DNA from 3 places in the Paenibacillus sp. Cedars genome. Region 1 is predicted to be linked to each of the others. Evidence: riboswitches for the same ligand, from Rfam matches in the RefSeq annotation. Region 1 holds a riboswitch; each other region holds the start of a gene.
The links. Region 1 has a riboswitch for thiamine pyrophosphate ahead of B9D94_RS09205 (YkoF family thiamine/hydroxymethylpyrimidine-binding protein). Riboswitches for the same ligand answer to the same signal wherever they lie in the genome.
Positions count from the first base shown of each region.

Region 2: linked by a shared signal. The riboswitch ahead of B9D94_RS25655 (ABC transporter substrate-binding protein) and the one ahead of B9D94_RS09205 (YkoF family thiamine/hydroxymethylpyrimidine-binding protein) in region 1 are both predicted to bind thiamine pyrophosphate.
Region 3: linked by a shared signal. The riboswitch ahead of B9D94_RS04255 (ECF transporter S component) and the one ahead of B9D94_RS09205 (YkoF family thiamine/hydroxymethylpyrimidine-binding protein) in region 1 are both predicted to bind thiamine pyrophosphate.

Region 1 is NZ_CP020866.1:1,621,394-1,632,160, reverse strand. It holds gene B9D94_RS09240 (iron ABC transporter ATP-binding protein) at 1-521, opposite strand, end outside; gene B9D94_RS09235 (iron chelate uptake ABC transporter family permease subunit) at 518-1,465, opposite strand; gene B9D94_RS09230 (ABC transporter permease) at 1,455-2,408, opposite strand; gene B9D94_RS09225 (nitroreductase family protein) at 2,901-3,503, shown strand; gene B9D94_RS09220 (carboxypeptidase-like regulatory domain-containing protein) at 3,605-5,851, opposite strand; gene B9D94_RS09215 (hypothetical protein) at 5,829-6,182, opposite strand; gene B9D94_RS09210 (sigma-70 family RNA polymerase sigma factor) at 6,175-6,663, opposite strand; TPP riboswitch at 6,901-7,003, shown strand; gene B9D94_RS09205 (YkoF family thiamine/hydroxymethylpyrimidine-binding protein) at 7,092-7,694, shown strand; gene B9D94_RS09200 (YjcZ family sporulation protein) at 7,766-7,861, opposite strand; gene B9D94_RS09195 (nucleotidyltransferase domain-containing protein) at 7,977-8,675, opposite strand; gene B9D94_RS09190 (class I SAM-dependent methyltransferase) at 8,819-9,541, shown strand; gene B9D94_RS09185 (methyl-accepting chemotaxis protein) at 9,734-10,767, shown strand, end outside.
Region 2 is NZ_CP020866.1:5,234,334-5,245,100, forward strand. It holds gene B9D94_RS25620 (alpha-amylase family glycosyl hydrolase) at 1-417, opposite strand, end outside; gene B9D94_RS25625 (LacI family DNA-binding transcriptional regulator) at 1,007-2,041, shown strand; gene pgmB (beta-phosphoglucomutase) at 2,168-2,818, shown strand; gene B9D94_RS25635 (glycoside hydrolase family 65 protein) at 2,911-5,214, shown strand; partial or broken gene B9D94_RS31980 (EAL domain-containing protein) at 5,455-6,549, opposite strand; gene B9D94_RS25645 (GGDEF domain-containing protein) at 6,711-8,240, opposite strand; gene B9D94_RS25650 (VOC family protein) at 8,561-8,950, shown strand; TPP riboswitch at 9,124-9,235, shown strand; gene B9D94_RS25655 (ABC transporter substrate-binding protein) at 9,349-10,380, shown strand; gene B9D94_RS25660 (thiamine-binding protein) at 10,469-10,762, shown strand; gene B9D94_RS25665 (ABC transporter permease) at 10,759-10,767, shown strand, end outside.
Region 3 is NZ_CP020866.1:561,724-572,490, forward strand. It holds gene B9D94_RS04225 (aminotransferase class I/II-fold pyridoxal phosphate-dependent enzyme) at 62-1,360, opposite strand; gene B9D94_RS04230 (pyridoxamine 5'-phosphate oxidase family protein) at 1,486-2,100, opposite strand; gene B9D94_RS04235 (MocR-like pyridoxine biosynthesis transcription factor PdxR) at 2,221-3,684, shown strand; gene B9D94_RS04240 (helix-turn-helix domain-containing protein) at 3,746-4,531, shown strand; gene B9D94_RS04245 (SDR family oxidoreductase) at 5,083-5,934, shown strand; gene asd (archaetidylserine decarboxylase) at 5,995-6,798, opposite strand; TPP riboswitch at 6,964-7,076, shown strand; gene B9D94_RS04255 (ECF transporter S component) at 7,168-7,797, shown strand; gene B9D94_RS04260 (ABC transporter ATP-binding protein) at 7,790-9,466, shown strand; gene B9D94_RS04265 (energy-coupling factor transporter transmembrane component T family protein) at 9,463-10,269, shown strand; gene B9D94_RS04270 (TetR/AcrR family transcriptional regulator) at 10,493-10,767, shown strand, end outside.

The DNA.
Region 1 (10,767 bases):
ATCTGCACGGAGTGTTTCATATCCAGATTGTTCAGTGGCTCATCCAGCAAAATATACTCCGTATTCTGGGCGATAACCATAGCGATGTAAGCACGCTGGGTTTGACCGCCACTGAGCTGATGAAGAAATTTATGCTGCATATCTCCGAGCTCCATATACGAGATCGCTTCATCCACGAACTTCTCATCTTCCGCATTCAACCTGCCTTGAGAGTAAGGGAATCGGCCAAAAGATACGAGTTCCCGCACGGTCAAACGAAGACTGATATGGTTAGATTGCTTCAGAATCGAAACCTTCTTCGCAAGGTCGCTGCTTTTCCACTGGCTGACCTCTTTGCCATCCACCGTAATTTGACCGCTGTCCTTGCCCGTTAATCTGCTTATCATGGACAGCAAAGTACTTTTACCGGCACCGTTAGGGCCGATAAAGGAAGTGATTTGCCCCTTCGGGATCGTAACCGACACGTTATCAACGACTTTTTTGCCGCTATAGACTTTCGATACGTTCGTAACCTGGATCATGCTTTACTCTCCTTTAGAAGCAGGTATATGAAGTAGACACCGCCGATGAAGTTGATGATAACACTGAGCGTTGTGGAGAACGTAAACACCCGTTCGACAACCAGTTGACCGCCCACTAACGCGATGATGCTAATAAGTATAGAAGCTGTGATTAAGTATGAATGCCGATATGTCTTCATAACCTCATAGGCAACATTGACAACAAGAAGTCCCAGGAATGTAATCGGCCCGACCAGCGCAGTTGCTACAGAGATCAGAACAGCGACAATAATCAGGAGCCGCTTCACCACGTAATCATAATTCACACCGAGGTTGATCGCCTGCTCACGTCCAAGTGAAAGCACGTTTAGATACTTGGCGAATCGAGCAAAATAGAGAAGTGACAAAGCAACCACAATCATGGCAAGAATGAGCAGCTCCGTCTTTACGTTGTTGAAGCTGGCAAACATTTTGTCCGCCACATACTGGAACTCATTCGGATCAATCAGCACCTCCATGAAGGAGGACATGCTGGAGAACAGCGTACCGAATATCATACCGATGAGCAGCAGGAAGTAAATATTATTCCCTTCCCTTTTGAACAGTATTTTGTATAAAACTCCAGCAAACAATATCATGGCTCCGACATTAATCAGGAAGTTCACATTGCTGCCCAGTTTGTACAGCGTAAACGATCCAAAGACGAAGATTACCGTTGTCTGGATAAGAATATATAAGGAATCCAATCCCATAACACTCGGCGTTAGTATCCGGTTATTCGTGACCGTTTGAAACACCGTGGTAGACAGAGCAATGGCTCCGCCGGTCAGAATAATAGCAAGCACCTTTTTGATCCTTCTCGGAAGCGCGTAGTCCCAATTGCTGCCAAGATCAATGAACAGAAAGACTGCCACCAGGATGATTGCCGCCGCGGCCAACAGGCCGATTTTGGCTTTATAAGTCATAAGCCTTTCTCCTCATCAGTAAGAAAATGAATATACCGCTTCCAAGGACGCCCACGGTCAGGCTGATTGGAATCTCATAGGGATAAATGATGATCCTGCCAAGGATGTCACAGAACAATACGAATCCGGCCCCCAGCAGCGCGGTATGCGAAAGGCTTTTTTTCAAGTGATCTCCCAGATACAGGCTAACGATATTAGGTATGATCAGACCGAGAAAAGGAATCACGCCGACGGTTAGAACGACGGATGCGGTGACCAGCGCTACAATGACCAATCCCAGGTTCACAACTCTCCGGTACTTGAGACCAAGGTTCGTTGCAAACTCCTCTCCCATCCCGGCTACCGTAAACTTGTTAGCGAACAGGTAGGCCAGAATGACAAGCGGGATACTAATATATAGCATTTCATATTGTCCCTTGATGATCATGGAGAAATCACCCTGGAGCCATGCGGACATATTCTGAATAAGATCATATTTGTAAGCAAAGAAGGTTGCTATCGAACTAACAATATTACCGAACATCAGTCCAACGAGGGGAATAAAGATGGCGTCCTTGAACTTGATCCGGTCCAGGATCTTCATAAAGATGAAGGTTCCCGCTAGTGCGAATACAAATGCCACAAGCATCTTGATTAGTGGACCGCTTGTTGTGAAGACCAGCATGGCAACCAAAATTCCAAGTCTCGCGGAATCCATCGTACCCGCTGTTGTTGGTGACACGAATTTGTTGCGACTTAACTGCTGCATGATCAATCCGCAGATACTCATGCTGACCCCTGCCAGTATAAGACTGACAAGCCTCGGGATCCGGCTGACAAGCATAATATGTTGTTGTTGTTCTGACATGGAGAACAGTTCCAGTGGTGAAATGTCCTTAACTCCAATAAATAATGAGATTATGGAGAGTACCACAACGGCTGCAAATAAGTATCTAATCTTCATGGCTCTTCCTTCTATGCGTATGTCTCTGAATATCCGACAGTCCGCAATCTCATCAGCTTCTCACTGAGATTGATTATCAATTGCGTTCTGATATGCATTATATCACTCTCATTCTCACTCGACAACCCTAATTGAGAATCAAAATCATTTAATTTTTCTCATCTGCGTATCATTTGTTCACGATTTGTTCATGATATGAAGTTTCGACATATCGTGTAAAGCAATCAGAGGACTGACCTTAGAAAAGTGTTTTAATTCTCAGTAAGCGGGTATTAAAGATAAACTTTTAGTTCTGAGTTTCGTTCTGAATTGTTGACATTTGCAACTCATTATATTAACATGCTAACATAAATATCATTTCTAACAAATTGTTAGTTGATATGGAATAATGATTATGAGCAAAATGCTTCACTAAAATGCATATTTACCTGAATTAAAGGACATCTTCTTATCAGGCTTATGCAACACCATTACATCAGGAGGTTTTTTCTTATGTCTAAAGATTTTTCAACTGCACTCAAAAATCGTCGCTCCCACTATGCTATCAGCAAGGACCCTGTCATTTCGGACGAGCGTATCCAGGAAATTGTGAACGAAGCTGTTAAGTACACTCCGTCTTCCTTCAACTCCCAAAGCGCACGTGTCGTTGTACTGCTCGGCGAACAGCATGACAAGCTGTGGAACCTGACCGAGGGCATCTTGAAAGAAGTTGTCGGTAACGAAGAAGCATTCAAATCCACGGCTGAAAAAATGGGCGCATTCCGCGCTGGATACGGTACAGTACTGTTCTTCGAGGACAATGACGTCGTTACAGGCCTGCAGCAAAACTTTGCGCTGTATGCAGACAACTTCCCGGTATGGTCCAACCAATCCAACGGCATGCTGCAATTCGTGGTATGGACTTCCCTGGAGGCAGAGGGCCTAGGTGCATCACTGCAGCACTATAACCCATTGATCGACGAAAAGGTGAAATCCGAATGGAACATTCCAGAGAGCTGGAAACTGATCGCTCAAATGCCTTTCGGTAAACCGGTTGCTGAACCAGGCGAAAAAGAATTTGCTCCGATTGAAGATCGCGTGAAAGTATACAGCTAAGTCCTTAGCGGAAAAGGCCGTCCACCCAAGTTTTTGATAACTTGGATAGGCGGCCTTTTTTCATACCAACACTTTATCCAGCAGTGAAACTGCGACTCTACTTAATCAACATGTAATAAGGCCTGGAGGAAGGGCTTGATCTCTTGGAAGTCCTCTCCCGGCGTCCACAACTGAATGGCATCCCGCTCTCCGCTCATGCCCCATTGCAATTTCTCTTTCAGTATCTCGGTATAGCCTGAGTTTCCCTCAGATTCGATCAGCATTCGCTCCACCAGAACAGCCCAATCCGTATCGCTTGACATCATTCGCTCCGGATATTTCCGGGCCAATTGCAGCGTGCTTTCCAGCGAACCGCTGTGCAGCATATGAACGGCGAGGTAATTGCCGATAAAACGGTGGGATTTATCCTGTCGGATCACCCGCGCAAACCATCTCTCCGCCTCCTCCAGCCTGCCCTGCTTCATAAGCGCTGTTGCGTGGAGAGAATCGGTATAGGAATGATCCTCGCTTTCGCTCCGTACAGAGGAGTACCGATCGAATGCCGGATTGTAACTGTCCCAATCTTCATTATTATAGAAGTAATCCGCCAGATCCATCAGGTAGCTTGGTGCCGGATGCCGTTCGATCATCTCCTGCAGGGTGGATAAGGTTTCCTCTGAACTTCTGTTATCTACATCCTTGGACAACTGATCCTTGATCTGTTGCAATCGGAGTTTCATCCTTAAGCTGTGAATATCTTCTGGATGCGCACTCACATTATCACTATAGGCCGCGAGCGCTTCATCATATTTACGTTCGAGTACCAGCTGATCCTCCGGCGTCAATTCACGACCCTTTAACAAGAAATACGGTAAATAACCCATGGTGCTCTCATTGAGGCGGTACCCGCTGCTGCTTGTTAACTTCGTGCCGTCTTCCTTGTAAGCATCCACCGACCAGAAATAGGGAGCCTCTGGGTTCGAGTAACCAAGCACACTCTCAGGTGCAACGGTCGTCCAATCATGCGGATCCTCGTAGGAAAGTCCGCTTCTGAGATCATACAGATCCTGAACAGCAACCCGCAGCGAATTCCCTTCAATATAGTTATCCATCGCCGTCATCATCGATCCGCTGCCAAATTCGATACCAACACTCAGTTTATAGTAGGCGGCTTCGGGTGTAGCCTCCCATTCAAAATAGATCATGTCGCCGCGTATCTCATCATGGTTTACTGGAGTTGTCAATTGAATCAATGGCTGCAGCGTGACATCAATCCGTCGTGTCGATTCCGGGGCGACCTCCACCCAATCCCCCGATTCTACAGGCCACGTTCTGCCATTGATTTGTTCATAATTCAAACCAATGCCGAGTTGATACCTGCCGGGCTCTACACCCTCGAAATGATAGCGACCGTTCGCGTCTGTCAGCATTTGGTACGGTTCGCTTAACAGCAGACTGTGATTCAGATCGTTGTTTTTACGTAAAAATACACCTGCGAATGGAATCGGATCCCCCTCACGATTTCGCAAGGTTCCGCTTACCGTTGACAAGGTCTCTCCGTCTAAAATCCTCTTCAGCCGTCCTTTCAGCTGATTCGCCCGTTTTGAGATATCCGAATTTGCAAAGTTCCCGCCGGACCCTTCTGATATCCGATTCAACACGTCCATAGCGGCTTGGGGGCTCCCCCGACGCAGGAGCATTTCCGAGTGATATAAAAGGGCCTTACTATGGATGTCCCTCCAATCTCCAGAAAGGACTTTCCCTAATCGCTCATATTGCAGCGCCGCCTGATCAGGCTGGTCCAGCCTGTCATAGAGGCTCGCAAGCTCCAGCACCAATTCATGCTGATAGGAATAAAGAACAGGCTCCGGAGAATATCCGCTGCTCAGATCCCCGAACTTTTGGATAGCGGTTTCCAATATATCCGCTGCTCCCTCCACATCACCATTCATCGAATAATGCTCCGCAAGGTCTATTGCGGCATATTTCATATATTCTCCGGCTGGCGCTCCCAGCACATATTGATTCAGCAGCGGCAAACGTTCATCCTCAGTAAAACGAATCTGCTGATCGGCGCTTCCTCCTGTGCTGGTGAACCCCGGACTAATAAACACATCAAACCGATGAGCTAGCTCTGTTGCTCTAGGCACAATCACATACTTCTCGATCATCTCCCATTTCCGGTTGCTGCTGCTTTCTTCATGAATAAGGTCAATGACTTTGGCTATCCCCTCAGCTTGGCCTTGTTCTATCTGCTTCTCCGCAATCAGCAGCCCTATTCGAGGTGTGAGCATAGATACCATCATAACAAAGAGGATTAAACCCGAAACCCCCAACACCAGGTGTTTAATCTTGACCCGAATTTTCAAGCCTGGCCACCATCCTCTCGTACTGATCCTTCCAGTAATAATTCCCCCCGGCTTCAAGCAGTTCATTGCTCACCTGCAAGGGCACGGAAACAGCAGGTTTCACAATTGCTTCCCTCCATAACAAACCTCCGAGCAGCAGAACGGCCGCTGCTGCGCCAAAACAACCAATTGCGGCAGCAGAAATTTCTACTTCCTTATTCCACAAGGAAGACAAACGTTCGCGGCTGGATTTTGGAAATGTGCGAGAAATCACCTTCTCTGCGCCCAGGAATCGAATTTCCTCCAGCTCCTGCTTTAGTTGTTCGGCCATTTCCTGTTCTTCGCTACGCATCGCTCTCCCCCTTCTCGACAACAATCTGCCGGAGTTTATGCCGCCCTCTCATTAAACGTGCCTTAACCGTGTTTATATTCAGCTGCAATTGCGCTGCAATTTCTTGAACACCCAACTCATTATAATAATAGAGCGTAATCACTTCTCGGTATGTATAGGGCAGCTGCTGCACTGATTTGATCATTTCAGCCTCACGCCAATGGACGCCCAGCATTTCATCCACGGCAGGTACACTTTCGTTTACATGCTGGTCCATCCTCGGCATGGGAAAAATATGACGCCAATCCCATTTTCGCTGCCGCATCCGGCATCGATTCACTGCAATTCGGGTCAACCAGCTACGAAGTTTGTCGCCGTCACGAAGCTGAGCGATATTCTCGAACGCCTGGATAAAGGTATCTTGAACGGCCTCTTCAGCCGCTTGACGGTCACGCAGCAGCAATACCGCCGTGCGAAGCAGATAATCTCCATACTGTTCCATCAATTCCCGGAGAGCCGCCTCTTCTTTTTGTTTTAAGCGCTGTATGACATCCAGGCCATCTCCCCCTCTCTATAACTACGATGCGTCTGGTCTTTCATCGGTTGCATCAATTTGGATCAATGTCGAAAAAAAAATCGAATGATTGAAAATCTTCCGGCAAAACGATACAATAACACAAGCAAGAAACCTTTGTCTTCCTGAACTGGCAATAGTTCCGGGACCAACTGCATATCATGTTGGCTGTACTAGGGGTGCCATGTGCTGAGAGACGGCGTGCTGCCGTTAACCCTTATCACCCGATCTAGGTCATACTAGCGTGGGGAAGTGTAGCATTTATGTTTATACTTTTTCACGTAGGCATAACTGCACTTTCTTCACGGGGTGCGGTTTTTTTGCGTGGATTTATATCATAGGGGAGGATAACAACAATGAGTGAGCTAACATGTGGAACCAGTCGCATCGTCGGATGCCGATTCTCGGTGTTTCCGATGACTGACCGATTTGTGGAAGTCATTATGGACGCGCTGAAATCCGTCAACACGGGGAAAGTATGGATTCAGACGGATGATGTGAGCACCTGTATTCGTGGACGGGCGGAGCATGTATTTGATGTAACGAGGGCGATTTTTGCTTATGCGGCAGCAAGCGGTGTGCACACCATCTTTAACGGAACTTATTCTATTGGCTGCCCTGGTGATACGGAAGCCGATGTATATATGTCAGAGGATTCGGAGCGTTTGAATCGCGAGATTGGGAAGAATGCCGATATAGATACAGCCTGCCAATTTGCCCTTTATCCACTGGGTACAGACCATTACATGGATGTTATCTATAAAGAGGTGCATCGGGCTAAGGAAAAAGGAACGTTCGCCGGAAGCGTTCACTATGCCAGCCGGTTGGACGGCTCCATCTCCAAGGTGTTTGAATCCCTCGAAGATGCGTTTTTGCATGCGATCCAATCGGACAGCAGTCACCTTGTCATGACCGCAGTCGTGTCTGCACACAGTCCATCAGCCAAGCCAAGACCGTGATCACTTCTATATAACAGGCAAAAGCCCGGCGCATGCCGGGCTTTTGCGATTTGCTCCAAGAGCTTGACGAATTAAACCCAAGCACTCGAGATAATTACGAGCAGGATGAAGAGAACCAAAATAATACCTACTGAATTACCCCATCCACCACCATATACTCCGCTCATGAAGATCCCTCCTGGATTTAAAGAATGACGTGACCGAATCACATGATTATTGTATTGGTCGTGGAAGGCGAACGTCACGGCTAATGTACCTCTCTTATTGCTCACCAGTTAAAATCTATTCCTCATAACCCACAAGAAGCATGCCCCCGAACGGGTTCAGCATTTGCTCTGTGAATGCCAGAAGCAGGGAGGGATCATCCTGTCGATACATCGCTGAAAGCGAAACCTCCAATTGATCTCCCAAGGTCGTGCTGAAACGGTGGAACAGCCGAAACAGCATCTTGCCTTCCCCTGTCCATTCCCCATTCACTCTAAGTACAAATTCGCAAAGTACCGTCATGATCTTTTGCACCGTAAACCATTTCTCGCCATCCCGCTTAGGATTCTTCAAATCCTGCACATATTCCGTAATCATGTAACGGTATTCATCAATATCGGTTTGCATCCATGGCATCGGTCCGTAATTCAAATCATGCTGGGCCTCTGCGCGGACTGCTTCTCCTTCCGGCAACGAGCGCAGCACCTTACCCTCCGCTGTGATCCGCTGCAATGTCGGATTGGCTGCCATCACGCCCTCGTCGAAGTATTCACGATAGGATGACAAAGACAATATAAACAATTCCACAATCCATCCATCCGCTTCCAGGGTCTTTCTCCGCATCTCATCTCCGTCCCGCTCAAGGATGACGATGTCCAAATCAGATTGCTCGTTATGTTCTCCTCTGCTTGCGCTGCCGCCAAGTACACCTAGCAAACAGTCGGGATAATGACGGTGGATAACACGCTCTGCTGCCTCCATCGGTTCCTTCTTCATGGCTATTTCCCCCAGTTGTTCTCATAGCTCCCGAAAAAAAGGGCTCAAAATATTTAATTCAGCAAAAACCCCAAACGTACCTTAATCATATGGTAAATAAACGATTACCCTCATGATGACTACAAGGAAGAAGGGAAGATGAAATGAACTACATTCACATGCTATCCAGATTAGGTATGGGCAGTGCGCATCCGGGCGGATTCGAGGCTACCTTAAGAATGCTGAAGAATTATCCGATTGAGCCGAACAGTCGTATTCTGGAGGTTGGCTGCGGAACAGGCAGGACAGCATGCCATCTTTCGGAGATGGGCTATCAAGTCACGGCCATAGATCTCAATGAGAATATGATTAAAAAAGCACGCACCAGAGCCGAAGCCATGAAAATGGACGTGCAATTTTTGCAGGCTGATGTGTGCGAGCTGCCTTTTGAAGACAACCAGTTTGATCTGATTATGGCCGAATCAGTCACCGTATTCACGGATACGTCGAGATCACTCCCTGAATATTATCGCGTTCTGGATCAAGGAGGCGTTCTGCTGGACAGAGAATTGCTGCTGAATAAGCCAATGCCTGAGCCAAAGCTCAAGGAACTGCTGGAATTCTTCGGGATTCCGAATCTGATGCTGCGGGAAGAATGGGCACAATCCTTGCTGGCTTGCGGTTTTAAGCAGGAGGAAATTCTGGAGTATAACCACTTCAACGAACAATTGAAGGAAGAGCAAACACGTCATCTGGATACATTTGAGCAGCGCGATAAAGGACTTCTGTTTGATGTAACGTTATGGGAAACGTTATTCAAGCATGACCGGATGATCCTGGATAACACCGATTATCTCGCTTCCGCCTTATTCCGTGCCGTAAAATAATATTGCTGCGTATCTATGCAACGAGAGGGGATTTGTCTGTTGGCTAGTTAGCTGCGCTTCCCCTCCCCTTCCAAAAGATCAGTTCTTTCGACCCATTTCAACACTTTTTGTCAATTCGTTATATCTAGTTCAGCCCGGCGATGCTATAATCATGGTAAATATATCCTATGTTGTCGAGGAGGACTCATTCTTATGGCATGGTTCAACAGACTCCCAATCTCACAAAAAATTACTGCAGCCTGTTATCTTATTGCCGCTTTATTTGCGGTTCCAATGCTGCTTGCGTTTATTCTAATGGGCAAAGCAATCATTGGCGTGGTACTTGTCTTGGCTTTAATTGGACTTACCCTTCCTCTTTCTCGCGTTATTGAGAAAACGCTTACGAATTCATTCGCCGAAATTTCCAGCGTTTCTGCCAAAATCGCCAAAGGCGACTTTACCTTCCAGGTAGAAGAGGTTGGAGGCATGAACGATCTAAGCCGAACCTTCAACAGCATGGTGGACAAGCTTCGCAAAATTTTACAGGAAACCTCGGACATTACCCGCAAGGTAATGACATCAAGCCGAAGCATTTCGAATAAAAATCAGGAGCTTATTCAAGTGATGAATCAAGTATCCCTCTCCTCCAACGAGCTGGCCGTCGGTGCGAACGAAATCTCGGAGGACGTATCGGAGATGACGCATTCCATCCGCGAAATCGAAGAGAAGGTCAGCAATTATACGCACTCCACCCATGAAATGAACGCCCGTTCTATCGAGACGCTGGGACTCGTTGAGCAAGGAAGAGATTCCGTAGCCAAACAATCCGCGGGGATGCAGCGAAATATCGACGCCACCGGAAAAGTCTCGGAATCCATCGATGCACTGGCCAAGAGCGCCAGAGGGATTACCAAAATCACCGAAACCATATCCGAGCTTGCCGATCAGACCAACTTGCTGTCCTTGAACGCCTCCATTGAAGCGGCCAGAGCCGGCGAGCATGGTGCAGGCTTTGCCGTTGTTGCCCAAGAGGTCCGTAAATTGGCCGAGGAATCCACTTCCTCCACCCGCGAGGTATTTAATCTGGTACGGAGCATTGAATCGGATGTCAAACATGCAGCACAGAATATTAAGATCAATGAAGAAGTCGTACGGCAGCAAACCGAGATGATCCGTGAGGCGGAGCTGGTGTTCATGCAGATTGTAAACAGCGTGCAGTATATTTCGGAGCAGATCGCAGCTTTCTC
Region 2 (10,767 bases), 2.8 Mb from region 1:
ATGTATGGAGCGATAGTCCGTTACATCATAGCCATGATAGCTTGGTGAAGGATTAATGGGCATCAGCCAAATACCGGTCACGCCAAGATCATCCGATGTATCCGGATTTCCGTCATTCAGGTAATCCAGCTTCTCGATGACACCCTTCAAATCACCGATTCCATCTCCATCGGAATCATAGAATGAACGTACAAAGATTTCGTAATAAACATCGGATGGCTGCTCATCCACCTTGTTTTCCTGCGGAGCAGGTGCCGGGATGTCAGGCTGCTTGGTTTCCTGTGTGGCCTTCGGCACAGCTTCCTCTTGAGGTGGAGTCGCGCCGCCGCTGCAGCCGGCAAGTAAACCTCCCGCAAGCGCGAAACTTGCCAGCCATAGAGGCACAGCCTTACGTGTACTCCTTTTTTTATGCACCATACCTATTTCCCCCTGTTGGATATATATTAAGTTCACTGAAATCCGCCTTGCTATGCTTGTAATTCGCCATCATCAGCGCAAACGTTTGAATAATATTAAACGAAATTTAGAAATAAAACGGTTACATAATACAGCATGTCTTGAATTCCATCTCAGATTCCCGGTATCCCTGGTTATTTAACCCAACTATATCATAACCCACTCTTCCATTTTGTTAAATCGTTTGCACAAGGCCGTATTAAGTTATTTTCCGGTTTTTTCACGTGATAATACCCGCCTTTCTCCTGATTTCTAATCCTTTCTTCTTTTTTAGTGCATTTGTGAATAATTGCGCTCAGCTGACTTGGATACGTATTTACAAGCATTTCGATAAACGTTAATATAGCAGTGTGAAACCGTTTAACATACTGTACCTATATAGCTTTAGATCTGCCTGTATCAAGTATACTCGGGGCCTGACAGACCCACAATTAAATAAAGAACAACGGACCGCGCTCTAGCGGAAGTTATTCTTGTGAAATAAGGGAGACTCCAGTAGTCGCTTTCTTATTTTCAAAAAAACGCAAACGGTTCCACTGGAGGTCCTACTATGTCTGTAACGATTAAAGATGTCGCAAAACGAGCGGGCGTATCCCCCTCCACCGTCTCACGGGTGCTTTCCAATCATCCGAGAATCAGCCGCGAAACCTCGCGCAAAGTGAAAGAGATTATGGAGGAAATGGGCTACCATCCCAATATTATGGCCAAGAGCCTGGTTTCCAAAACGACAGAAAGCATATGCGTCATCCTGCCAAAACCAGCGGAAGAGCTGTTCCTCAACTTGTTCTTCATGGAGCTGATCCGCGGTATTGTCACACAGGCGAACCGTTCCGGATACGATGTGTTAATCAGCTCGGGCGGCAACGAGAAGGAAGAGGTCGAAGCCGTATCCAGGCTTCTTAACGGTCGGCGTGTCGATGGTGCAATCTTGCTGTACTCCAGGCAGGATGACCAGGTCGTCGATTTTCTCAAGTCTAACAACTACCCGTTCGTGCTTGTCGGCCGAAGTGAGAAATATCCTGACTTGTTATCCGTCGATACCGATAATGTGCAGGCAGCCTATGACGCAACCAAGCATTTGATCTCCCTCGGGCATAAACGAATCGGCTTTGTCAGCGGTCCGCCTAACCTGATCGTGTCTCAGGACCGGATGAAGGGTTATGGAAAAGCACTCGCCGATGCGGGGCTTGAGATGAGAAAAGAATGGATCGTCGAAGGTGAATTCCTTCAGGAAAGCGGCTATCGCGCCATGTCCTTTTTCATGAACCTGCCCGAGCGCCCGACTGCACTCGTCATTGTAGATGATATTGTATCCTTCGGCGTGCTGCGCGGACTTCACGAGCTCGGTTACAAGGTACCCGAAGACGTATCTATTATCAGCTTCAACAACATCTCGCTGACCGAACTGTCGACCCCGCCGCTGAGCAGTGTGGACATCGGCATTTACAACCTGGGTTACACTGCTTCCCAAGCACTGATCCAGACTGTTCGTAACGATGACAAGACGGTACTGCCGCACCGTTACATCATTCCGCACCGGTTGATGATCCGCGAATCCTCGATGTATTCGCTGCCCAAATCCTAGACTCGCCTGGTGGAATGGAAATGATAACGACGCAAAGTACTTCAAAATAAAGAAGCATCGTGGTGCTTCCTTTATTTTTGCTGCTTGGTTCAAACGTTTGCACTAATATTCTTAAGGAGGATTATCATGTCATCCATAACTGCTTGTTTATTCGATCTTGACGGCGTTCTGGTGGATACCGCCAAGTATCACTACATTGCATGGAAGCGTCTTGCCGGGGAGCTTGGTTTTGATTTCACCGAGCAGGATAATGAACGCTTGAAGGGAGTCAGCCGGATGGCTTCCCTCGATATTCTGCTTGAAATCGGCGGAATGACGCTTGATGAAGACGCGAAGCTGGCACTTGCGGAGAAGAAAAACGCCTGGTACGTCGAGTATATTTCCAAAATGGATGAATCCGAGATTTTGCCCGGAGCCCTCGACTTTATCCAGGCTCTCAAAGCCCGCGGTATTAAGGTTGCTCTGGGCTCGGCCAGCAAGAACGCCATGCTGATCTTGAACAATACCGGCCTCACCCCTTATTTCGATGCCATTATCGACGGAACGAAGACCAGCCAAGCGAAGCCGGATCCGGAGGTTTTCACCATGGGGGCCCATGAACTTGGCGTTCAGCCTGATACCTGTGTCGTATTCGAGGATGCAGAAGCCGGAATCGAAGCTGCCACTCGCGCCGGTATGCGCAGTGTCGGCATTGGATCCCCTGAAACCTTGGGACGCGCCAGCATCGTTCTATCCTCCCTGGAAGAGTTCACGGTGGACCGTCTGCTGGAATTGTAGAAGCATGAGCTCATACGCTTTGGGCAACTCTAGCAGCATCATCCCATATAGATATGCAACCATTTTCCCTACTTATAAAGGAGCCGATGATTGTGAAACAATATTTAAAGCTAGATGAATGGTCAATTATTGAAGAGGGCTTTGATCCTCATACGCATGAAATCTCGGAAAGTGTATTCAGTATCGGTAACGGATTTATGGGCCAGCGTGCCAACTTTGAGGAAGCCTACAGCGGTTCATCGCTGCAAGGCAGCTACATGGCCGGTGTCTACTATCCGGACAAAACCCGTGTAGGCTGGTGGAAGAACGGTTACCCTGAATATTTTGCCAAAGTGCTGAACAGCACCAACTGGATTGGCATTGGCATCGAAATCAACGGTGCGCCGCTTGATTTGGCGAAATGCACAGTGAAGAACTTTGTCCGTGAGCTGAATATGAAGGAAGGTTATCTCTCTCGCAGCTTTACCGCTGTCATGGAAGACGGCAAGGAGCTTAAAGTCGAAGCCATCCGCTTTGTGAGCATTGTGCGCCATGAGATCGGAGCCATCCGTTATGCTGTGACCCCGCTTAATTTTGCTGGTGAGCTGACCATCACGCCTTATCTTGATGGCGATGTGAAGAACAAAGACTCCAACTATGACGAGAAGTTCTGGCTGGAAGTGTTCAAGGAAGCGGCTCAAGGATCAGCTTCCTTAACTGTAAAAACCAAGAAACTCGATTTTCATGTGACGTCCGTGATGTCCTACAACATCGTGAAGAACGGCGAAAAGCTTGATGTGCAAGCAGAGCTGATAGAACAAGAGAAATATGCCGCCAACCGTGCAAGTGTATCCGTATCAGAAGGTGAGGTCATCACCGTCTATAAATATGTCGCCAACGTCACTTCCCGCAATCATGGCTTGGGCGAACTGGTGAACGCAGCGCGTGCGGTGCTGGAGCCGGCCGTCGAAACCGGATTTGAGCTGCTCTTGAAGGAGCAAGCTGCAGCTTGGGGCGACAAATGGAAGGAAAGCGATATCGTTATCGAAGGCGATGTGGCAGCCCAGCAGGCGATCCGCTTCAACATTTTCCAGCTCAACCAGACTTACAGCGGCGAGGACGACCGCTTGAACATCGGACCGAAGGGCTTTACCGGGGAGAAATACGGCGGCAGCACCTATTGGGACACCGAGGCTTACTGCTTGCCATTCTACCTGAGCACCGCGGATGCCAGCATCTCCCGCAACCTGCTCATCTACCGCTATAAACACCTGGAAAAAGCGAAGGAAAATGCCAGGAAGCTTGGTTTCACCAAAGGTGCTCTCTACCCTATGGTGACGATGAACGGTGAGGAATGCCATAACGAATGGGAAATTACGTTCGAAGAAATTCACCGTAACGGCGCCATTGCGTACGCCATCTATAACTATGTTAACTATACCGGCGATTTCTCTTATCTTGGTCAATACGGACTGGAAGTGCTCGTGGAAATTTCCCGTTTCTGGGAAGAGCGCGTGAATTATGTCCCCGCGAAGGATCAGTATATGATGCTGGGTGTAACCGGACCGAACGAGTACGAGAACAATGTGAACAATAACTGGTATACCAACCGGATTGCCAGCTGGACGATGGAATACACCCTTGATGTGCTGGAATATTTGAAAGAGAACGAGGATTCCCGCTATGCAGAGCTTACGGCGAAGCTCGAGCTGCAAGAGGTAGAAACGGACAAGTGGCAGGATATCATCAGCAAAATGTACTATCCGGAAGATGCGGAGCTCGGCGTATTCCTGCAGCAGGATGGTTTCCTCAACAAGGAACTTGTTCCCGTTAAGGAATTGGACCCTGTACATCTGCCGCTGAATCAGAACTGGTCCTGGGACCGCATTCTGCGTTCGGTATATATCAAACAGGCTGACGTATTGCAAGGATTGTTCTTCCTGGGCGACCAGTACGATCTGGCAACGAAAAAACGCAACTTCGACTTCTATGAACCGTTCACGGTACATGAGTCCTCCCTCTCTCCTTGCGTACACTCCATTCTCGCATGCGAGCTTGGATATCAGGAGAAAGCGTACGAGATGTACCTTCGTACAGCTCGCCTGGACCTCGACAACTATAACAACGATACCGAGGACGGCTGTCATACAACCAGCATGGCAGGAACCTGGATGTCCGTTGTGCACGGCTTCGGCGGCCTTCGTGTAAAAGACGGCGTATTGCACCTGAATCCGTTCATTCCGGGTCACTGGTCTTCCTTCTCCTTCAAGGTCATGTTCCGTGGATCCCGACTGAAGGTCAACGTGAAAGGCAGCGAGACCATCATCGTGAACGAGACGGATACACCTGCTGTCCTGAACGTGAACGGCAAAGAATACAGCATTAGCGGACTTGGAGAGGTAAAAGCTGCAAGATAAGCGGTACGGGGACAACGGGGACATCATGTCCCTTCCCCTCCCATAAACAAGAGCCCTGGATATTATTCCAGGGCTCTTGTTTGTATATAGAGAATGGGCCCCTCAAGCATCCCTTCTCATTATGAAGGGGCCCATTCTCATCCTTGGCAGGTATCTGTATTTGCAGGGTCCAAGCCAAGGCTTCACCAATCAGCTGCGAGCTTCATTCTCACTTTGGCAGGTATTTACCGATTATGTAGGCTATGAATAGATCAGTTGAGAATGCGGATCACGCGGAGGGCGCTCGGATGGTTTACCGAACAGATACCCCTGCGAGAGCTCGATCCCGATATCTCGGCAAAAATGAAACTCCTCCCGTCTCTCAATGCCTTCAGCCAGCACCATAGCCCCGAAATCATGAGCCATGTTCGTGATCATTTCAAGCTGCTTCTACTGGGCGGCATTTCGATCGCAATGGTCGATAAGACTCCGGTCGATCTTCACATAATCCGGCTTAAGCCTGATCATCTGCTCCAACGTGGAATAGCCCGCCCCTACGTCGTCCATGGCTACCGAGATCCCGTGACTGCGATAAACCTCGAATATCGATTGGAGGTGCTTCACATCATCGATCTTCTCGGTCTCCACAACCTCAAACACGAAATCCCTCGGATCCAAATGGAGCCTGTCGATGGTATTAAAAGTATGACTGAGACACATCTGAGGATCATATATCGACGATGGCAGGAAGTTTACGAAACGTTTCACACCTAAAGGAAGCCACTCTGCGCTGGTTTCAATTGCACAGGTTCGTGCCGCTCGGTCCAGAAAAGAATGCAGTCCGGTTTTTCGGGCGGTCTCAAACAGCTCATACGGTTGGAACGCGACTCCCCCCTCTATCGGACGAAGCAAAAACTCATATGCAACGATCTGCTCAAAGTGATCTACAATGGGCTGCATATAGCTCGTAAACTGCTTATGTAAAATGACATTGACCATATCGTAATGCTCCATCTGCAGCTCGAACTTCTGCATAGGGGTCCACGTATGCCGGATCTGTGGAGCTTCTCCACCGGTAACACAGAAGGACAGCTCTTGACGAATCTTCAGCGGAAGGGGTTGCAGACACTTTATCATGGAGATTAGTTCCGCAAGTTCCTTATAGTTCACAGCACAACCCTCATTGTTCTCTTGTACCGTGTAGCCGTTCAGTGCAAGCAAGCCAATAAGCTCACCGCTTGCAGGCTTCATATGAACGGTCCCCTGGTCCTCAATCGGTTCAAAGGTGCTGCAATTGTCGCAAATCATGTTCGTCCTCCTTGGCAAGCTAGCTCTCACTATGCTTCTTATCGGCATTTTGAATATGATTTCTTTGCATTTTATGGATTTTATATCGAAGTTATGACCTGTTTTATGAGAAATGCGCAAGATTCGTGCAATGATAGGGTTTTAATCTACAAAAATCGACTTATATTGCTTTTAACAACGCATTGTCGATATTTCTGGTTATCCATCCCTTATTCAATCTTCTGATCCAAAAGCTGCAGCTGCATCGTCCGGTCCACATCGAAGTGCCAGCGGGCATTCCGCTCCTTCGCGGCATACATCGCTGCATCCGCACGGCCAATGAGCTCCTGATCGTTCCGGGCATGATCGGGATACACGGCAATGCCGATACTCGGCGACGTTCTAACTTCATATCCCTCCAGTTCATAAGGCTCGCTGAGCAGCATCCAAATCTCCTCCGCCATCCAGATCAGCTCCTGATCCTCCCCGGCCGACTGGATCATCACGGTGAATTCATCTCCCCCTAGACGGGACACCAGAATCCCTTTGGATTCCAGCGACTGAAGGCGGCATGCAACCTTGCGGATCAACAGATCTCCGGCACGGTGGCCATAACGATCATTCACCTTTTTGAAACGATTCATGTCCATGTAGAGAAGCCCTACCCGCGATCCTGTCCGATCGGCCTCTAACAAGGAGCTGGACAGTCTTGCGTTGAAGTAACGACGATTATACAATCCCGTCAGATCATCCCGGTGAGCAAGCGATTCGCTCTGCCTCAGACTTTCATGCAGTCGATGTAACAAGCGGTCATTCTCATACTGGATCAGGATCTGGCGGAACAGAATCAGAATGACGCACAGGGATAGACCGGTAAACAGACCGTTCCAGCCACCGAACCGCTGCGCCATGAGGGCAAACATTCCGCCCAGCACGCCATATGGAAGCAAATATCTGACAATCAAGGTTCCTACAGGACGCGGTTCCCTCTCTTTCACCGTTTGATTTCCGGTATCGGGAGCGGGCTGTGCACCTGCAGAAGCAATGAAAAACACAGATAACGTATGTAAAGGATCAAGATATGCACGAACTTCGAGATTCACGAAATGGACGAGATAAAAGTGCAGAGCATCACCCATAATATAAGCGCTTCCGCCAAGACTTAATGAAATGACCGCCCATTTCCCTAATTGCCTGGTATTAAAATACAACACCACGGTAAAGAAAATAAGTACCATTCCGCACAGCGGAAACAGCATATCCACCCATACGCTTCCAGTCCCCCCCGAATACGTACTGTCCTGAAGTTCGGGCTTGATTAAATACTCCCAGCCCACCGTCATGAACGTTACGCCAACGATGACGATATCCAGCATAAACCGCAGCCCCCTTAGCGGGCCTTGAACATGCCGGAACAAATAGATGAGGCAGCTGGCGAACAGGATCACTTCCAGTCCCCAGAAATAGCTGGATATCTGGAAAGCGCTCTCTTTCCCGAACCCGAAAAAAAAGGAGGAGACGATCCGGGCCGCTGCATCGGCCATCAGTCCGATACTTACCATAAACCAAAACCTGCGAAGATGTGCCTTATAACGCCGGCTGACCCGGATTAAATACACGGAGGCGGCCATAGGAGCAATAATGACTAGCACACGCTGAAGCGATAAAGCATCAGGCATCCACAGAACAGTCATTATCTGAATAAATGCATATATAATGGCGAGTCGAATCCACAGATGATCTGCTGGAGTTGGACTCATAAGCACTCCCCCTTGGCAAAAAGGTAAGCTTGTACACGATGGATGATTTAGGTCTTTTGAATTAAGCTCTCTATTCCTCATGATACTTTTTACCCATCCAAAAGTAAAGACGAGGAAATCAAAGAAAAATCATCTATCCGGCACATCGCTAGAAGATCTATATAATGAAGTTTTTCTACTGGACGGGTGTACTTCAAATGCAAGGACTACACTCAATTAAACACGTGAAAACCTGAAAAGTTACTATATCAATCACCTACTTGACGTATAGGAATCATATGATATTATTCTTCATATCTTATACGAACCGGAAAGGGTGTATGGCAGTGTCACAGAAACGATTGGATCATGTTGGTATTGTAGTCCGAAACCTGGAAGCCACGATAGCGTTTTACACGTCGGTAGTCGGCCTTGAACTAAAGAATCGCCTGACTCATACCAATGGGGTCATTCAACTCGCGTTCCTCGGATTTAATGGAAGTGACGAAACGGAAGTCGAACTTATCCAGGGTTACAGCGACTCGCTGCCTTCGGAAGGAACGGTGCACCATTTTGCAGTCAGTACGGATGATATTGAAGAAGAGTATGCACGCGTCCAAGGACTTGAAGTTCCTCATCTGGACGAGGAAATCGTCACTCTCCCGAACGGCTACCGTTATTTCTTCGTGCATGGTCCCGAAGGGGAATGGATCGAGTTCTTCCAGCGTTAACCCGCACGCAGCACGGTATCCAACATTTCATCTCTTAAAATGTTCATATGCTGAACTCTTGGGCTGCCTAAACGCGGTTCCCTACATAAGGCCTGTCCTGTTCATGACCTTTTTCGAAAACTAGACAGGTCTTGGTGTTAGGACTATAATAACGGATGTACTGATCGAAACTTCATAAATATCGGGGGAGCTGGAATTTAGCCGGCTGAGAGTGTATCCGCTTTGATACTGACCCTTACACCTGATCTGGGTAATGCCAGCGTAGGAAGCCAATGTTTGCGGCAGCCATATTTGCCGTACTATACACTTACGCCGTCATGCGTCCTGAGATTATCGGGGCGTTTTTTTTGTGGAGTTACGAGGTAATAGAAATAGAACTCATAAGGAGAGAAGACACGATGAAGAAGGGAAGATGGGTCCCCCTGCTTCTCGCTTGTGTCCTGCTGATGGTTGCGGCCGGATGCGGTACAGGCGGACAGAACAAGAACACAGGCGCTGAAGGAGAAGACGCCAAGAGTCCTGGGAAACTCCGTGACGTGCAGCTGATGCTCGATTGGTCCGCCAATACCAATCACACGGGTCTGTATGCAGCGAAGGAGCTCGGATATTATGAGGAGGAAGGGCTCAACGTCCAGATCGTCCAGCCGGGAGCCGGTGGAACGGATACGCTGGTCGCATCCGGTAACGTGCCGTTCGGCATCAGCTATCAGGAAGGGGTAACCCTCGCCAGAACGCAAGGCTTGCCGCTCGTCTCCATTGCGGCGATCATTCAGCATAATACATCCGGCTTTGCCGCTCCCAAGGACAAAGGGATCGTGAAGGCTGGAGATTTCGAAGGTAAATCCTATGGCGGCTGGGGCTCCCCCGTTGAGGAAGCTGTCATGAAATCCATCATGGAGATCGACGGTGCCGATGTCAGCAAAGTTAATATGGTCAACATGGGCGATGCCGATTATTTTACTGCCGTCAAACGCGACATTGATTTCGCCTGGATATTCTACGCCTGGACGGGCATCGAAGCCGAGCTCCGCAATGAGCCGCTTGATATGATCTATGTGAAGGACTACTCTGACCAGCTCGATTATTACACGCCGGTCATCGTGACCAACGAGAAGCTGATCCAAGAGGACCCTGAGCTTGTCAAAGCCTTCATGCGGGCTACTTCCAAAGGATACAACCATGCTATTGAGCATCCTGAGGATGCAGCAGCGCTGCTCTCGAAGGCCGTGCCTGATCTGGATGCCGAGCTGGTTCTGGCCAGCCAGAAATGGCTGAGTCCCCGCTATCAGGATGATGCGCCTCGTTGGGGTGAACAGAAAGCCGAAGTATGGTCGGGGTATGCCGACTGGATGTTTGAGCGCAAACTGCTGGAGAAAGAGCTTGATGCAGACCGCGCGTTCACCAATGATTTTTTACCGGAACAACCATAAGGTCTTTTTCTATCAAGAAGAGAGTCGGCCTGACAGCAGGCTGTCTCTCTTTCATAATCATATCGCTGCACGAAAGGATGGATTATATATGGCGAACACCCTCTTGAGCATTCAAGTGATACCCCGGACGCCGGGTGGACGGGACAGCATCCCTTATGTGGATGAAGCGATCAAGGTTATTGAGGATTCGGGTGTGAAGTACGAGGTCCATGCACTGGAGACAACCATGGAAGGAGAACTCTCCGAGCTGCTAAAGATCGTCGAGCGCATGCATGAGGCGCTGGTGAATGCGGGAAGTCCCAGCATCATATCCCAGGTCAAAATCGCACATCATCCGAGCGGCATCAGCATGGATAAGCTGACTGAGAAATATCGTCCATGAGAAGC
Region 3 (10,767 bases), 1.1 Mb from region 1:
GGGAGGAATCCCGGTCTTATTAGGTATGATGGATTGGCCTTGTGATCTCCAAACGTTTAATTTAAGCCTGCTGCAGGTCCTGAATCCCTCTGTAAACCAGATCAAACAGATCCTCCAAGTACTCTTCATCGATACAGGAGAACGCAATTCGGAGATCATGCTCTCCGAGGGCGATCGTTCCCACGCCGTACTCATGGATCAGATGGGAGCGCAGCGCTTCCGCGGATACCGTGTTCAGCTTGAGGCACATGAAATAGCCGGAATTGAACGGATAATACTCCCATACGTCACCATACTTACCGCTGTCGAGAATGGATTTCACTTTGTTGGCGCGGCCCTTCATAATGACAAATTTCTCTTCCTTCTGCTCGTAGAATTCAGGTGCCTTCAGCGCTTCCAGAACAAAGGTTTGCGAAGGATGCGAGGCGCTGGAAATCGTCGCGCGAATAATGCCGAGGGTCTTCTGTTCCAGTGCGTCCAGCACGTCTTTATCGTCAGCCGCGAACGTTATGAAGCCCACGCGGAATCCCCACACAAATTCTTCCTTGGTTGCACCGTCCACTTTAACGGGGAGCACCCGAGGATGAAGGCCAGCCAGACGGCCGAAGAGTGATTCCTTCAACGAATCCTCAAAGAACAATCCGAAATACGCGTCATCCGTAACAACAACAACGTTAATGCCGGCTTCGGCAGCTTCCTGGATCGCGGAAACAATGGCAGCCCCTTCTTGGGCGCCAGGCGTATACCCTGTCGGGTTGTTCGGGAAGTTGAGCAGAACGACAGCTTTGCCTTTATCCTTCTGGCTCAGCAGAGCCTGCCGAAGTCCTTCGGCGTTGAATTTCATATCTTCAGTGAAGAGAGGATAGGTTACATGAACGCCATGGCGGCGAATGCCAAATGTGAGCTCGTAGTTCTCCCAATTCTTGTCCGGATAAATAACGGCATCCCCTTCATCCACAAACAGATCCGCTACAATGCTAAGTCCGTGCGTCAGGGCATTGGTCACAATCGGATTGCTGAAGTTCTTGCCTTCCAGGGAGGGATTCTCCTGAATCATTTTGCTTCGCCATACGGAGCGCAGCTCCGGCTTGCCTGCCGGCGGGGCATACGGGTACAGATCCTTCGGCTGGTAAGCCGAAAGTTTGTCTTGGATGACGCCAAGATGCATCGGGATTCCACCTTCGGTGGCAATACCGATCGTCGCGTTATATTTTTTCGCATGACTCGTTGCTTCCGCAGATTGGCTCAGGATGCCTTCCTTCGGGAAGTAAATTTCTTTGCCGAGTGTGGAGAGCATGTCGTATACATGCGGATTGCCAGCTTGCATTTTTTCATTCAATTGACCAACCAATGGGTTCATGAACTGATTCCTTCCTTCCGATTGCTTTTGGTTAACGTGAGAGCAGATGACGTGTTACCTTTACGTTTTCATTGCCTAACATTATACCACCTACCCCTGGAACCGTCACGGATAAATGTAATGCTTTAACGCGGTCCAGGATGATACTTGCACATAAGTTCCGCGGTCTCCTCATCCCGGTGTTTTCCTCGGCACTCAAGCTCCTCTACGACCGAGTTCAGCCGTTCCGGCTTCAGGTTCTGACCGAACTTGAATTTGGCACTCATTCGCTGCGGAGCAAGTTTAATGACGGCTACCCCTTTTAGTCTGGGAATATAAGCCCGGTCGCTTGCATCGATGGTGCGGTACCCGCCCTCAGGCTGCAGCTTTTTCATTAAAGCTTCCATCGCAAGTGCTTTCTCCTCCAGATCATCGACGAGGATCACCTCTCCGACAGCCGTTACACTTTTGAAAAAAGCCGTGGCCGGGCATGCCATCTCCGGATCGGAGAAATAAGAAGGGATGAGGGCATATTCGTCGGCAACGGTAAAACAGACCGCTGGCGTTCGGCGCAGATGCTCCATTTTCTCACCCATTCGGCTGCCGTGGAAATAAAACGCACCGTTGACATAGGCGAAGTTCAAGGGGGTGACGCGAGGGATTCCCGCCTCATCCGTCGTTCCAAGGAAACCAAAACTCATGCCATTCAGGAAATCCTCGACCTCATGTGGGTCTTCCATCGCAAATTCGTCTCTTCTCATGATTAAACTCTCCCTCTATCATTTTGAATAACAGCATACGATGAACATTGACAAGGAAAAAGCGCCAATTTAGAGTAATTTATATAGTCCAATCTTACGAAGGTTAGAGGAGTAGGTAACATGGAGCTGGGATTGCCTTTCGAAACGTATGTGGAACAATATCGATATAAATATTTGGCTTTATATCACGCCATTCGTACTGCGATACACAGCGGCAAGCTGCCGGAAGGAACCCGTCTTCCTGCAACCCGGGAGCTGGCGAAGCTGTACGGGGTGTCCAGAGGATCAGCCGCACAAAGTTATGACATGCTCATGGCAGAAGGGTATGTTGTATCCAGACCGGGCAGTGGAACCTATGTGGCTAAGGGGATTGCTATGATAGACCAGCCGCCGGCGGCAGATCGCGCACCCGTTCTCTCGGCTTGGGGTCAGCGATTAATGGAGAAGAGCGGGGAATATGCCTCTGCTCTCATGTCGATTCAAGAGCCTCCCCTAGGTACGATCTCATTCGCGAATGCAAGGATGCCCATTCAAGATTTTCCGTATTCGGAATGGAGGAGTGCCCTGTCCTACGCGGGCGGAAGCGGAGGAACGCAACTCCAGAGCGGAGCGCCGCCCGAGGGAGATACGGAATTGCGTCAGGCGATTGCCGGGCACTTGCGCTTTACAAGAGGGATCCAGGTCGATCCCGAGCATATTGTCATCTTCAGCGGATCGATGCAGGGGCTTGTTCTGTTATTTCAACTGCTTGTGGATCCTGGTGATCATGTGGTCATGGAAGATCCGGGATATCAGGGAATCCACCGGGGTGTAAGCCTTAGCGGCGGAATCCCGCTGCCCTCCCCGGTTGACGAGGCCGGACTGATTCCGTGTGATTGGGATGCCGGGCTGCTGGTCGTAAGCCCCAGTCGTCAGTACCCGACAGGTGCTGTGCTGCCGCTGGAGCGGAGAAGGGCTTTGCTCAATTGGGCGAGAAGCCGTCAAGCCTTTATCATTGAGGATGATTATGACAGTGAATTCCGCTGGGGCGGCAAGCCAATCGAGCCCTTGAAAATGCTGGATCACGAGGGGCGTGTCATCTTTGTCGGTTCCTTCTCCAAAACGATGTTTACCGGGCTTCGCATCGGTTATGCTGTACTGCCCCCAAGCCTGGTAGAGGCGGTCGTGCAGGCCAAGGCTCTGTACGAGCCGATCTCGCCTGCCGTACTGGAGCAGCGTGCGCTTGCGCGTTTTATTGTAAGAGGTGGCTATGGACGGCATCTAAGAAGGATGACGAGGCTGTACGGTGCGCGGTACGAGGCGCTTCACCAAGCGATGGATGCTTATGCCTCTGATCTGTTCTGCCTGCACTCCGGTGATGCAGGTCTGCACGTGTACGCGAACTGGCTGCGATCGGCGGAAGAGTATGCGGCGCTGCGGAATGCAGCCCGTAATCGAGGGGTTATGTTTCGGGATGCTGCGGTCTATCACCTCACGCCTGGACCGCCTGCCGCCTGCTTTGGCTTCTCGCATTTAGATGCTTCTATGATTGAGGAAGGGGTTAGACGAATAGCCTTGGCATGGCTGGACATGCAAAAAACTTAAAAACCGGGTATGATGGAAAAGAGATAATTTTCAAGAAATGAGATGAGGGGGTAATGACGTGATGCTGAATGCATCGCCGTCTTCTTTTATAATCATGCCTGCGCTTGCCAAAATCGTCTGTGAGCCGGGCTGGAAATGGCAGAAACGCGAAAGACCCATGCAGAACTATGATTTGTTCTATGTATGGAGCGGGGAAGGCACAGTCGAGGTGAATGACGAGCCTTTTACCGTGGGAAAAGGAAGCTGCTTCCTGTTCCGACCTGGAGATCATACGAGTGCAACGCATAATCCGCAGAAGCCGCTCGTATTGACATATATCCATTTTGACGTGACCGATCCGGTCCAAGACATCCCTGCGCCGTATCGCCAGCTGACGGAAACGATGGATTTTGAATACTTGCTGGCACGATACGTGCGATTGTATCTGGACAAGCCTTACGGGGCATTGGAGGAGGGTCAGCTGATTCTCAAGCAGCTGATGATTCATCTACTGCGTGTGGACCTGGATGAGCCCGTTGTCAAAAAAGCGAGCAATCAGCTGTCAGAGGCGATCCATGAAATCGCGAATTACGTCCGTCAGCATCCGGGGGTTCCCCATCGGGTAGAGGATTTGGCGGCGAGAGCGGGTTTGTCCCCCCGCTACTTCTCGATCAAGTTCAAGGAACTGATCGGTACGCCGGTGCAATCCTACATCATTCAGATGCGGATCGAGCGGGCACAGCATCTGCTGCTGCATCAAGGGATGAATGTCACGGAAGTAGCCGACGCGCTGGGCTATCGGGACATTTTCTTCTTCAGCCGTCAATTTAAACAGTATACGGGCAAGAGCCCATCCGAAATTCGGTGATTCCCCCACCCTTCCATAACTTACCTGCTTGATGGAAGGGGCTTATGGGTTTCATAGTAAGCGCTTTAGGGTAAATGTGACGTACAGTTTAATTTTATGAAGGGGGGAGAGGGGAATGAGCCCAAGAAGACGGGTGCGCGGTCGTTTCTTCAGCCGCGGTGGCTGCGGTATATTCAGAAATCGCTTGCGCCGCATGAAGACAACGAATCAGGATCATCAGGATGTGTGGTTTTAATGAGCCTTGGCCTTCATACGGGTGATGTTGAATCCCGATTTCATATATGCTTTTCTCAGGATGAACCGCAAAGGGAGCTAACCGGCTCCCTTTTTCTCGTATATTTAGAGTACGCGATAGGTATTTTTTTCTTATGTGTACCTTCGGGTGCCAGACCTATTCATACAACGGAAATTTGGTATATTAAGCATATACATAAAGTTTGTTCGGCTGAGGCCAAAGGGAGTCAGTTTGTTGGTAAGGTACTCTGAAGGAATAGAAAGGTGATGGGAGTGACGTTGTTGGTGGCAAGTACGGAATATGTGGTGAACCGTTGGTGATTGCAGGGACAGGAAAAGTGGCATTGGTGACGGGGGCCTCCAGCGGCTTTGGGCTGCTTATCAGCCTGGAGCTGGCGCAAGCGGGATATGATGTGGCTGCAGGGCATCGCAGACCGGAGGCGGCTCAAGAGCTGATGACCCGCGCGGAACAGGCGGGTGTTGCAGAGCGAATTCATCGGGTTCGATTGGATATATGCGATGAAGAGCAGATACGGGCGGTTGCCCTGCATTTGGAGCAGCGGTTTGGTCGATTGGATGTGCTGGTGAACAATGCCGGTGAAGCGGTAGGCGGAATGGTGGAGGAAGTGCCGCTGAGTGGGTGGAGAAGACAGATGGAGACGAATTTCTTCGGAACGGTATCTGTGACACAGCACATGCTGCCGCTGATGCGCCGGACCGAGAATTCCAAGATTATTCTCATGAGCAGCATCAGCGGCGTGGTCGGCTTCCCGGGTTATGGACCTTATGCTTCCTCCAAATTTGCGATTGAAGGATTCGGGGAGAGCCTGTCGCTGGAGCTTATGCCCTTCGGCATGCACGTTGTGCTGGTTCAGCCAGGTGCTTATGGCACACCGATCTGGAATAAGAGCTTTGGTGAGTTAGAGGTGAAGGAAGGGTCACCCTACAGCGACATGCTGAAGGGTGTACTGGACTATTCCGAGCGGACAGCCAGGGGAAGCGGAAATCCGCTGGAGGTGGCGAAGCTCGTGGCAAGGATTGCCTCCATGTCCAAACCGAGATTCCGATATAAGCTGCCCCAAGGCACGCGTATAACCGCATGGATTAAGGGATTGCTGCCGGACCGGTGGTTTCAGCAGATGATTTATCGGATGCTGGGCAGACGTTAATCATTCATGCTGCTAATGATTGATGGCCTTAACTTGTCATGTGCGCTGGGGCGGCAGGAATTACCCTTTTTTGGCCGTGGAGGGGTGCAGCAAACCGAGTAATTCTCCCATTTTTACTTTGGAGCCGGGCTCCAGGTCGCCACGAGGGCTAAACGTGCCGTTCTCCGTCAAAAGCACAACGGTAGAGCCGAATTCAAAATACGCGAGTTCATCGCCGATCTGCCATTTCTTAACGCTCTCATCGGCGTAACGGATGCTGCTCACGTTCATTGCGCCCACCTTCACGACGGCAACTTCTCCGAATTCATGGGCAATGTAGGTAATGAGACGCTCATTGCGGCTCAGCACAGTTCGGATATGGGTCATCGCAAAGTCATTCACGGGGTAAACCTTCCCCTTCAGATGCTCGCTTTCCGCCTGAACACCGGTTACGGGTGAATGGATGCGGTGATAATCTGTTGGGCTTAAATACAATACGAATGCATAACCGTTTATATAGTTTTCCATTCTCGGGGATTTCGCGAGCAGCTCGCTCAGGGTGTAATCCTGTCCCTTGACACTCAGAATGGTGCCGGCATGAATGGCGCACATTGCTGAAATAGTGGCATCGACAGGGCTTACCATGGCATCGACGGTGTCATCGATGGCACGCAGGCCTATTTTTAACCGGCGGGAAAAGAACTCGTTCAATGAGCGGTATTCGTGGATCTCTTTCTCCGCTTCATGAGCCGGAATTTGATAGATTCGTATAAATGCAGGTATTAGATGACGGCTCAGCCGGCTGTGGGAACAATGCCCCATCATTCGGGACAACCATTTTCGGGAGGAGAGCTCAGTCATCAGACGCAGCAATTGTTTAGCCATGTCATTCTCCTTTGTGCATAGGTGTAAGCAATATAACGATGGTGGAAAAGCCAATCACTCTGATATTGACATAGAATGAGATGGAAATCAATAAATAGCCATATTTGAAAAAAGGTTCTTGCAAATTCTGGAGCGGACCTGTATTTTAAAATTAACATAAAACCGAATAGGGAATACGGGGGCTTGAGTGAATCAGGCTGAGATTGCAGCTATTATCCGCTGTTGACCGTTAATCTGAACTGGGTAATGCCAGCGTAGAGAATATCCGACCCTGCCTACATAGGGCCTATTTTTCCGTCTGCGCGTTTTTCCAGACGGTTTTTTGTTGTGTTTACACAAAAATAGCGGTGGAGAGGGGTACAGGTTGTTATGGGAACATCAATGCAAGAGAAGTTGGGGGTTCAGCCCAGAAGAGGGCTGCGGTTAAGCGATATTTTGGTGACGGTGCTGGTATCGCTTGTGTTTGGCGTGATTTATCACTTCTGGGGGTCGGTCTATAATCTTTTTAAACCGTTGTTTTTTGAAGCGGATGAGCTGCTCTACGGCATGTGGTTTGCGGCAGCTACGCTGGCTTATTTGTTAATTCGCAAGCCGGGCGTGGCCATCATCGCGGAAGTGGCTGCGGCCCACGTGGAGGTGCTGTTTGGCAGCGGCTGGGGATTGACTCTATTGTTATATGGCTTGATTCAAGGACTGGGGGCAGAGTTGGTATTCGCGGCGTTCCGCTATCGGAGTACCTCAGCGTGGACCTTGGTGATTGCCGGGGCCGGAGCGGCCATCGGTTCGATGATGATGGACTTTTATTACAGCTATACGGATGATCTGCAGACATGGATGTTCCTGGCCAAATACGGTATGCGGGTAATCAGCGGTGCAGTTATTGCAGGTCTGTTAATGCTGCTCTTGGCCAAGGCGCTGGATCGCACAGGCGTAACGTCTCTGCTGCGTCCCGCGTCGAAGAAGGATTACGAAGCGCTGGATGATGCGCGCCATGTCTAATGCCACGGTAAGCCTATTTCCGGCTCAGTCCGCTGAGGTTCAACAGGAGCAGGCTGTGCAGGTGGAGGGACTGCGCTTGAAGTATCCCGGGGAAGAGAGGCTGATGTTCAAAGATCTCTCGTTCTCGGCAGCCCGCGGGGAAAAGGTGCTGCTGCTTGGTCCGAGCGGATGCGGCAAATCCACGCTGCTCCAGGTGCTTAGCGGAATGATTCCCCGCGCTACGGAAGTGCCGATGAAGTGTGAGGCACAGATTGTCCCGCGCTCCTGGGGATACGTATTTCAAGACCCGGATACGCAGTTTTGTATGCCGTATGTGGATGAGGAGCTGGCCTTTGTACTGGAGAATCTGAGTATTCCCCGAGACGAGATGAAGGAACGGATGCAAGCGGCGCTGCATGAGGTAGGGCTGAATTTGGAGGAGCTTCATCTGCCGATCGGCCATCTGTCGCAAGGGATGAAGCAGAGGCTGGCGCTGGCTTCCGCCCTGCTGCTGGAGCCGGAGGTGCTGTTCCTTGACGAGCCGTCCGCACTGCTTGACCCGGAAGGACGGGAGCAGATCTGGGATGCGGTGAAATCCGTATCGGAAGGACGTACACTGATCATCGTCGAGCACCGGATCGAAGAGATGGCGAAATACGTGGATCGTGTCGTTCTGTTCAGTCCGGATGGCGTTATTCTGGGCGATGGACCGCCGGCGGCAGTATTTGCTAAGTATGAGTGCGAGCTTAAATCCTATGGAATCTGGTATCCCGGCGTGTGGGAAGATTATGCTCAGACCCGGGCCGGCCGGGAATTGTTTGCTCCGGTTGATGCCTATGGCGAAGATCTGGGGAATCTCCTGCACGAGGCTGCCCTGCCTTACCCTTTAGATGGAGAGCCTGTGATCCGTTTAGAGGATTTCAAGGGACTGAGATGGGATAAACCTGTGATTTCTCTCCCTTCGGCAGAAGTTTATCGGGCAGAATTTATTGCGGTGGTAGGGCCGAACGGAGCGGGGAAAAGCTCGTTTCTTCTCAGTCTGATGGGACTGCTGCGCGCGCAAGGGACCTACGTGCTCTGCGGGGAAGAGGTTGTGCAAGGCAAGGCGAGAAAGGTGCGGAAGAAGAGAGAACAGCAGCTCCGTCAAATCGGATTCGTGTTTCAGAATCCGGAGCTTCAGTTTCTGACGGAGCGTATTGGCGACGAGGTTGTTTACTCCTTACTGGTGGATAACATGCCTGCGGAGGAAGCGAAGGCCCAAGCCGATCGCTGTCTCGAACGCTTCGGACTAAGCGGAATGGAGAACAGGCATCCCTATCAGCTGTCAACCGGTCAGAAGCGGCGCTTAAGCGTTGCCACTGCGATGGCCAGACAGCCGGAAGTTCTGCTCCTGGATGAGCCGACCTTCGGTCAGGACGCGCGGAATACGTTTGCGATTCTGGAGATGTGCGAGCGGCTGCGCCGCACGGGAACCGCCATTCTCATGGTGACCCATGAGATGGAGATTGCGCAGCGGGTCGCCACGCATATATGGGAAATTCGGGAAGGTCAGCTGACCTCGAGCATGGCTTCACCCCGATTGTGTACCGGTGCGGAATCCCGGCAGGAGGATGATGGATTGAACCGGGCCGGAGAATCCTACGATCCCTCCTCCGCAAGCGCAGCTCACCTCACGGGGGTGAATTCATGAATATATGGAACCCTGTACGGATCACTTGGCTGCACCGGGCCAATCCGGTGGTGAAGCTCGGCCTTATTTTTGCCCTCTTTTTCATGACGGTGCTGACCCATGATCTTGATTTCATGATGTATCAGGCACTGGTATTTATGGTCTGTCTGGTGGTGCTGAGTGGGGTTAAACCGTGGAAGATGCTGCTCTTCTTCATTCCGTTTCTGCTTGCCTTTATATCTTCGTCCTCTTCCATGATGCTGTTCGGCAAAGGGGAGACTCTCTGGTGGGAGTGGGGGTTGTTCCGGGTATCGGAAGAAAGCTTCTACCGGGGACTGCATCTGGGGTTTAAGGGGATTGCTTTTGCCTCGGAGGGACTGCTCCTTGTAACGACAACGTCCTCCGTGGATTTATTCTACAGCCTGATGCAGAGGCTGCGGCTTGCGCCCAAGTATGCGTACAGCTTCATGGCTTCGATACGGCTTCTGCCCATGGTGTGGGAGGAGTTTGTGATTCGCCGTCAAGCCTTGAAAGTAAGGGGAGTTCGCCCGATTCGGGGCGTGCGTGACATGGTCAACCGTGCGGGGATGTACGTGGTGCCGCTGCTGGCGCAGAGCATCCGCCGGGCACACCGGGTGGCTGCGGCAATGGAGGCGAAGCAGTTTAACGGGGACCAGGTGAAGGCCCGGACGTATTATTATCCGTCACGTTATTCGCGGTATGATCTGCTGGTGATCGGCTTGCTGGCGGCCGCAGCCTGCTGCGCTTATGTGGCAGCCGGGTATTTTCCGTGGTTCGAGATTGGCGATGTGCGCTTTGATTAAGAAGAATTCATTTTGCAGCAACTAAGCCGGGGATATCCTGAAGGGTCTTTATGGACCTTTTGGGATATCTTTTTTTGGTGGGATTTCAAGGCTATACCTGAGTGTGGAACAGGCCATTCTTCATATTTTTGTAAGGATGTCTGGATTTAATGCCGAGTTTGGCGTTATAATACTATTGGTACTGATATAGTATTTATAGTACCAGAAGCGGGGGAGTATTCACTTGCGTGAGCGAATATTGAATGAAACGATGCGATTGATTCAGCGGCAGGGCTTCACCTTCACCGTTAGTGACCTGGCCCGAGAACTTGCCATCAGCAAACGGACGATTTATGAGCATTTCTCTTCCAAGGAAGAGATTGTTGAACATATCATTGATGGAATGATCCGGCATATCCAGGAACAGGAACGTGACATTGCAGCGGATGAGGAGCTTACCATTCCGGAGAAGCTTCGCCAAATTCTGATCTGTCTGCCTCAGGAGATGGAGAAGATGGA